DNA from 2 places in the Arthrobacter sp. P4_H3 genome. Region 2 is predicted to be linked to the other one. Evidence: riboswitches for the same ligand, from Rfam matches in the RefSeq annotation. Region 2 holds a riboswitch; the other holds the start of a gene.
What was found. A riboswitch is a leader RNA that binds a small molecule or an ion and turns the genes downstream of it on or off. The one in region 2 is predicted to bind thiamine pyrophosphate.
Positions count from the first base shown of each region.

Region 1: it holds a riboswitch for thiamine pyrophosphate, as region 2 does, so the genes downstream of both, thiD (bifunctional hydroxymethylpyrimidine kinase/phosphomethylpyrimidine kinase) here and thiO (glycine oxidase ThiO) in region 2, are expected to answer to the same signal.

Region 1 covers NZ_JBFUKK010000001.1:639,763-643,487, forward strand. Annotated here, with positions in the region: gene rplU (50S ribosomal protein L21) at 1-12, opposite strand, end outside; gene thiD (bifunctional hydroxymethylpyrimidine kinase/phosphomethylpyrimidine kinase) at 336-1,928, opposite strand; TPP riboswitch at 1,911-2,008, opposite strand; gene AC1DRE_RS02960 (Rne/Rng family ribonuclease) at 2,114-3,725, opposite strand, start outside.
Region 2 covers NZ_JBFUKK010000002.1:25,783-29,507, reverse strand. Annotated here, with positions in the region: gene thiS (sulfur carrier protein ThiS) at 1-233, opposite strand, end outside; gene thiO (glycine oxidase ThiO) at 230-1,537, opposite strand; TPP riboswitch at 1,524-1,643, opposite strand; gene thiE (thiamine phosphate synthase) at 1,670-2,389, shown strand; gene AC1DRE_RS03505 (ferritin-like domain-containing protein) at 2,386-3,060, opposite strand; gene AC1DRE_RS03500 (RNB domain-containing ribonuclease) at 3,102-3,725, shown strand, end outside.

The DNA.
Region 1 (3,725 bases), on a different contig from region 2:
CGCGTACACCACTGGGGAACTCACTTCTCTCGACGTTTATTACTAGATTTGCGTGCGGAACCTGGGTCCAATTGTTTGGCCTGGCTCACGCTGTGCCTCAACGCCGGTGGATTCCCCGGGGGAACCCATGAGTTATCCCACGAACAATTCCGTTTGTCATTCCAAACAGTCTGATCCGGGGTCATAACCCAAGTGTTGGCGTAAGCACCGAAGATCTAGAATACGCTAATTTTGCCTTCGGCCGCAAATGAGGCTGGCTCCGGTGGTAGTACGTGATAGGCGACACTCCGTGTATTACGGCCTGCCACTGCAACGACTTCCGGAACCGTGCCCCACTATCCTACCGGCTTTGGAAGGCTTTCCGGTTCAGCGTGCAGGCGCGGCGCGTCGAAGAACTTCACCTCGTACCGGCAGGACTGCCGGAAGGCCACCCGCATTGCCTGCCGTTCCATTTCCGAGGCAGCCCGGGCGGCGTCGTCCGTGATCCGCACCGCCTGCCTGGTGGCGGCGGCGAACTCCTCGTCCGCGTACGTCCGCAGCCAGTCGGCATACGGGTGGCCGGACGGCGATCCTGCGGCCAGGAACTGCCCGTGCAGCGTGGCCCCCACTTCGGCGTACAGCCAGAAACACGGGAGTACCGCTGCCACCAGCACTCCGTAGCTGCCGGAAACAGACGAGGCCAGCAGGTGGTCCACATAGGACTTGGTCACCGGCCCCAGTCCGGAGTCCACCGTCCGCGTGCTCAGCCACGTCCGGTGCAGTTCGGACTCGACTTCGAGGCATTGCTGGGCCGACCGCGCCCAGAACAGCTGCTCGGCCTCGGTGGGGGCGATCGCGGCCGCACGCGACAGCACCCTTGAATAGCCGTTCAGGTAAAGGGCGTCCTGGGCAAGGTAATAGGCAAAATGGCGTTCCGTGAGGGAACCGTCGGCCAGGCCGCGGATGAAGTCCAGCCCGTAGATGGCGTCCAAGTCCGGCCCAGCGTCCTGCCGGAGCACCGCGGCGAACCGGCCTTCCGCCGGCACGTCCTGCCCCCTGGGCGCCAGATGGTGGAAGTGGTGGACCGGGCCGTTGCCCGTCCCCACGTCCAGCACACCGGACTCCCGGAGCGCCCCCTGCAGCCACGGTTTCACAGCCCGCAAGGACGCCTCCCAGTCCCCCAGCCTTGCCTGCACGGTGGCCATGGCGGAAGACAGGGAGCAACCGGTCCCATGGCTGTTCCGGGTGGCGATCCGGTCACCGTCGACCACCACCACATCCTGGGCCAGCAGCCCTTCGGTGTTGACGAGCGCGTCCGGGCATTCCCCGCCGTCGAGATGTCCGCCTTTAACCAGCACGGTGGTGCCGGCCTGGGCGGCAAGCCGTTTGCCCTGGGCCAGTGCCGCCTCCCAGTCGCCCGCGAGGGGCTCGTTGAGGAGCATCGCGAGTTCTGCGAGGTTCGGCGTGATCAGGTCGGCCAGTGGGAGGAGTTCACGCAGTTCCGCTTCGGCGGCCTCCTGCAGGAGCCGGTCACCGCTGGTGGCCACCATGACAGGGTCCAGAACCACGACGCCGGGACGGGACTTTGCCAGCCAGTTGCGGACGGCGGCAATCACCGCGGAGTCACCCAGCATGCCGATCTTGACGGCGTCGATGCTGATGTCATCGCTGATGGCCTCAAGCTGGGCGGTCAGGAAGTCCGCCGGCGGAACGTGGACGGCCCGGACACCGTGGGTGTTCTGTGCCGTCAGGGCGGTAATGGCGGCCATGCCGTAGCCGCCGTTGGCGGCAATGCTCTTGAGGTCCGCCTGGATCCCCGCCCCTCCGGACGGGTCCGATCCGGCGATGGCCAGCACCCGCGGGGTAGCGCGCAGGCCGGTGTCCAGGGTGGATCCGGCCTCCGTGGTGGAGGCAGGGGTGGGCAGGAATGATGAAGACAAAGGAGACATCCCTTCGCCGGTGCTAGCCGGACAGGTTCAACGGGTGTGGATCTCAGCCGGCCCTGTGCGCGGCACCCCGTGTCAGTCCCCTAGCCTAGCCGTTTTCCTTTAACGGACTCGCGGGTACGGCCCGAATCCGGCGTATTACTACGCCCGGTTCGGACCGCACCCGCGGTGTCAGTCGGCTGGTGGGATCAGAGCTCGGAGGCCGGGACTCCCACGCCGAGGATGATCGGTTCGCTGGCCGGAGCCTTTGCCCGCGCATCCTTCTGTGCCGGTTCCGGTGCCTTCGCCTCATGGGAGTGCCCTGCCGCGGCTACCGGAGCGGTCTCGTGATGTTCCACGGACGTTTCGTTCGCTGCGCCCTGGGCACGGCTGGCACTCCGGTTGCGGCGCGGACGGCGCGCCCGGCCCTGCACCGCAGTGTGGTCCGTGTAGTCGGCTTCAGCAGCCTGGGCTGCTGCCGGGGCCCGCGTTTCCGGAACCCGGGCTGCCGGGGCCTGGACCGCCGGAACAGGCTGCTCAGCCGGTGCCGCGGCGCGCTCAGCCGCTGCAGGCTCGCCAAGGTGCGCGAACGCCTCGGCCAGGCGGTCGAGGGTCAGGGCCGCACCGGTGGCCGGCGATTCCCCTGCGTGCTCAACGAACGGAAGCGCAACCTTTTCGCCGCCGAAAGTCAGGACCGCGGCCGGCCGCCCCGCGGCAGCCGCCTCGGCGTCGGACACCTTGGCGGGCCGCGCCGTGGCGGGAGCGGACTGCGCCGGCGTTGACTGGACAGCGTGTGCCTGCCCTGCCGCCTGGGCAGCGGCAGCCGCCGGGGCGGCATGGCCGGCCTCGGCGTCGTGCAGGTGGGCGGCGTGCGCCGCGGCGGCGATGTTGGCCAGCGCAGCGCGGGTAGCTTCGGCCTTGGCGTGGCGCTCGGCATCGGTGGGCTCGTGATGGACCGCGGCCGGCGTCAGCGGAGCGGCCTCGGGAGCCTGACCGCCCTTGCCGCGGCGGCGGCTCTTGCGCTCCGTCCGCGGGGCCGGCTGGCTCTCCGTCCGCGGTACGTGATGCTCGGCGGCCACAACGTTGGCGCGGCGGTGTTCCACGGGCTCGTCGTGGGTGACGATGCCGCGGCCGGCGCAGGCTTCACACTGCTCGCCGAAGACTTCCAGCAGCCCGGTGCCCATCCGCTTACGGGTCATCTGCACGAGGCCCAGCGAGGTCACCTCGGCCACCTGGTGCTTGGTCCGGTCGCGGCCGAGGCACTCCACCATGCGGCGGAGCACGAGGTCGCGGTTGGATTCGAGCACCATGTCGATGAAGTCGATGACGATGATGCCGCCGATGTCGCGGAGCCGGAGCTGCCGAACGACTTCCTCGGCCGCTTCCAGGTTGTTCTTGGTGACGGTTTCCTCGAGGTTGCCGCCGCTGCCGGTGAACTTGCCGGTGTTGACGTCCACCACGGTCATGGCTTCGGTGCGGTCGATGACCAGGGAACCGCCGGACGGCAGGAAGACCTTGCGGTCGAGTGCCTTGTGGATCTGCTCGTCGATCCGCCATGCCGCGAAGATGTCCGTGTCCTTGGTCCACTTCTCGAGCCGGCCCACGAGGTCCGGAGCCACGTAGGTGACATAGGCCTCGATCGTGTCCCAGGCTTCCTCGCCGGAGACGATCAGCTTGGAGAAGTCCTCGTTGAAGACGTCACGGACCACCTTGATGGTCAGGTCAGGTTCGCCGTAGAGCAGTTCCGGAGCGAGGATCTTGGTGGACGTTGCCTGGCCCTCGATCCCTTCCCACTGGGCGCGCAGGCGGTTGATGTCGTGC
Region 2 (3,725 bases):
CCTCCCTGTACCGCTGTAACGAGTTCGACGTCGTCGCCCTCGGCGAGCGCCGTGACGTACCACTGGCTGCGCGGCACTACCTCGGAGTTTCTCGCAACCGCCACTCCCAGTTTTTGGCCGTCGGCAGCCTGCCCGTTGGGGGCGAGGTTCCTGCCGGTGACCTGGCTGATGAGGGTGGTGACGGACGCGCCGTCGTCGACCGCGTGGACCGTGCCGTTCAGTTTGATGTTCATGCTGTTTCCTTGTTCGGGTCAATTGTGACTGTGGTTGCGGACGGTGCCGGAAAACGGGAGAACCGGTCAGGCCGGAACGGCGCCCAGCGCGGGTCGGCGTTGCCGTCCATCAGCTGCCTGCAGATGGCAGCGGCCGCAGGCGTCAGCAGGACGCCGTGACGGAAGAATCCGGTGGCAATGATCAGCCCTTCAATGTCCCGGCCGGTGCGGGCGTCCGCGACCCGCCCCAGCAGCGGCGCGTTGTCCGGCGTTCCCGGACGGGCCCTGGCGGTGGCTTCCAGGAGCTCCAGTTCAGCGACGGCCGGCACCAGCACCTGCGCGTCGCGGAGCAGCTGGTAGACGCCGCCGGCTGAAACGGCGGTTTCGGCAGGTGCCGCCGGTTCAGTGCCGGTGCCTTCAACGTCCGCAGCGGCGAGGGCGTCTTCGCGCTGCGTCGCCCCGATCACCACCGTTCCGTCCTGCCGGGGAACGATGTAGACGGGGATTCCGTGGACCATGCCGCGGACAGTTGATGTCACCAGCGGCTGCAGGTAAGCGGGAACACGCAGGCGCAGGATGTCACCGTACACCGGGCGGAGCGGCAGCCTCAGGCCTGGTGGCAGCCCGCCCAGTGCCGCAGACCCCAGCCCGTTGGCAACGATGGTCTCCCCGGCGTTCACGGTGCCTCCCCCGGCCAGGCCGACCCCGCTGACCCGCCCGTCCTCCCAGAGCAGGCCGGCGGCCCGCTCATGCACGGCGGTACCTGCCAGGGACTCTGCGATCAGGGCGAGGAGCCGGCGGGGATCCACCTGGTGGTCGGCCGGAATGTCGAAGGCGCAGGAGATCCCGGGGCTCAGCAGCGGCTCGCGGGCCCGTGCTTCCCTGACGGTCAGCGGTTCCACTGTGAGGCCGCTTGCCTGCTGGACTCCCCGCAGGTCGGCAAGCGCCCGGCGGTCGGCGGCGTCGGCCCCGACGGCGAGGGTCGACGTCGTGAGGTAGCCGGTGCCGGCGGCTCCGGCGCCGGTATCCTGCGCCTCGAGGCCTGCGGCGAAGGCGGGCCACAGCCCCGAGGAGTGGAGCATGAGTTCCAGGAGCTGTTCCTCCTGGTAATGGAGTTCGCTCACGGGCGCCAGCATGCCGGCGGCGGCCCAACTGGCGCCAGTACCCGGTGCGTCGTCGATGAGCACCACGGACCTGCCGGACTGCCGGGCTTCCCAGGCGATGCCGTGGCCGATGACCCCTCCGCCGATGACGGCGACGTCGGCGTTGATTTCCCGGGCGCGTGCGGCGGGAAGGCCTGCTGCGGGTTGCGGGTTCATTGTCATCCTTCCCTACGCCGGTACTAACCGGATCAGGTCAAGCGGTCGGCTCTGACGCCCTCTCAGCCCTGCAGCTTTGTGACAGCTGCGGCGGGCTCCCGCGGTACCACCCCAGTTTAGAGGAACTAGGCTGGTGACATGACCGAGCACGCCGTCCTCACCAGCGCCCGCCTGTACCTCTGCACCGATGCCCGCACCGACCGGGGCGATTTCGGGGACTTCGTCGATGCCGCCTATGCCGGCGGCGTTGACATCATCCAGCTCCGGGACAAGAACCTGGAGGCCGCCGAAGAGCTCGAGCTGCTTGAAGTGCTGGAGGCTGCGGCACGCCGCCACGGCCGGCTGTGGTCGGTCAACGACCGCGCCGACATCGCCTCGCTCGCCGGCGCCCCGGTTCTCCACATCGGGCAGAAGGACCTTCCCCTGGCTTCGGCCCGGAAATTCCTCGGCGATGACGCCGTGATCGGCCTGTCAACCCACAGCCCGGAGCAGATCGACGCCGCCATCGCCGACTCTGCCGGTCCCGGCGGACTGGACTACTTCTGCGTGGGGCCGGTGTGGGCCACTCCCACCAAGCCGGGCCGGGCCGCCGTCGGCCTCGACCTGGTCCGCTACGCGGCCAGTGCCATCGGCAAAACAACAGGCAAAACAGCTGACCGCGCGGATGGAGCGACCGCTGGCGGTTCGCCGCTGCCGTGGTTCGCCATCGGCGGCATCGACCTGGGCAGCGTTGAACAAGTCGTGGCTGCCGGAGCGCAGCGCATCGTGGTGGTCCGCGCCATTACCGAGGCAGACGACCCGGCCGCAGCGGCCAAGTCGCTGTTGGAGGCGCTCGACGCCGGCCAGCAGGACGTCTAGCCGGTCAGGCCGAGCTGCGTCATACGCCGTGAATGGTTCCGCGCCAGGCCGGAGATCAGCCCGCTGACCAGCTCTTTCGCTGTGGCGTTGTCCTCGCCGCCGATCAGGCTTGCCAGGAAGGCGTGCTCGTAGCTGACGCGCTGTGCCTGGGTCAATGCTTCGCCCAGCAGCCGCCTGCCCCAGAGCGCAAGTCTCGACGCGAGCCTGGGGTCATCGGCCAGGGCGCTTTTGAGCCGTTCGCGAAGGACCTCGGTGGTCTCTTCGGAGTCCTGGATCTGTTCTATGAGTTCGCGCGTGGCGGAATCCACATACTGCGAGATGGCCCGGTAAAAGTCGGCTGAGACCGTGTCGATGACGTAGGCCTTCATCAGGGATTCGAACCAGTCCGCCGGGCGTGTCCGCGAGTGGAAGTAGTCCACGGCAGCCTGGAACGGCAGCATGGCGTCCTCGGCATCGATGTTCATACTGGCCAGCCGGGAGCTCACCAGCTCGTAGTGCCGGAACTCAACCACGGCAATCCTGCCAAGTACGGCGCGGTCGTGGAGGGTGGGCGAATACCGCGCGTCCGCGGAGAACCTCTCGAAGGCCGACAGCTCCCCGTAGGCCATCATTCCGAACAGGTCTGCGACGAAGCGGTTGTAACGAGCGGTGTCAGCCGGGGATGAGCTCATCAGCCAAGACTAATGGCGCAATTCGAGCTAATCTGACTTTCGTGTCACATCATCGCCTGTCTCCAAGTGTCCACGAGCAGACCAACCGTCTGGCCGAGGCGCTGCACGCGCTCCGGACGGAATTAGAGCTTCCCGGCCCCTTCCCTGATGATGCCCTTCAGGATGCGCTGGCGGCCATTGCGGAGCACAAGATGCCTGACTTCGACCTCACGGACGTGGAATTCCTGACCATCGATCCCCCTTCCTCGACAGACCTGGACCAGGCCCTGTTCATTGAACGGTCCGGCGGTGGCTACAAGGTCCTCTATGCCATCGCCGATGTGCCATCCTTCGTGCAGCCAGGCGGGGCACTCGACGCCGAAACCCGCCGCCGCGGGCAGACCTTCTACGCCCCCGACGGGCGGATCCCGCTCCATCCGGAAATCATCAGCGAGAGTGCCGGCAGCCTGCTGGCGGGCCAACTGTGCGCCGCGTTCGTCTGGGAGTTCGAGCTGGATCAGGCGGCGCATGTGCAGTCCGTGCTGGTGCGCCGGGCCAGGATCCAGAGCCGGGCGAAACTCAGCTACAGGAGCGTCCAGGAGGACCTCGATTCGGGCGCGGCCGGCCCGGTCCTGCAGCTCCTCAAGGAGGTGGGGCTCAAACGCGTGGAACTGGAGAGGCTGCGC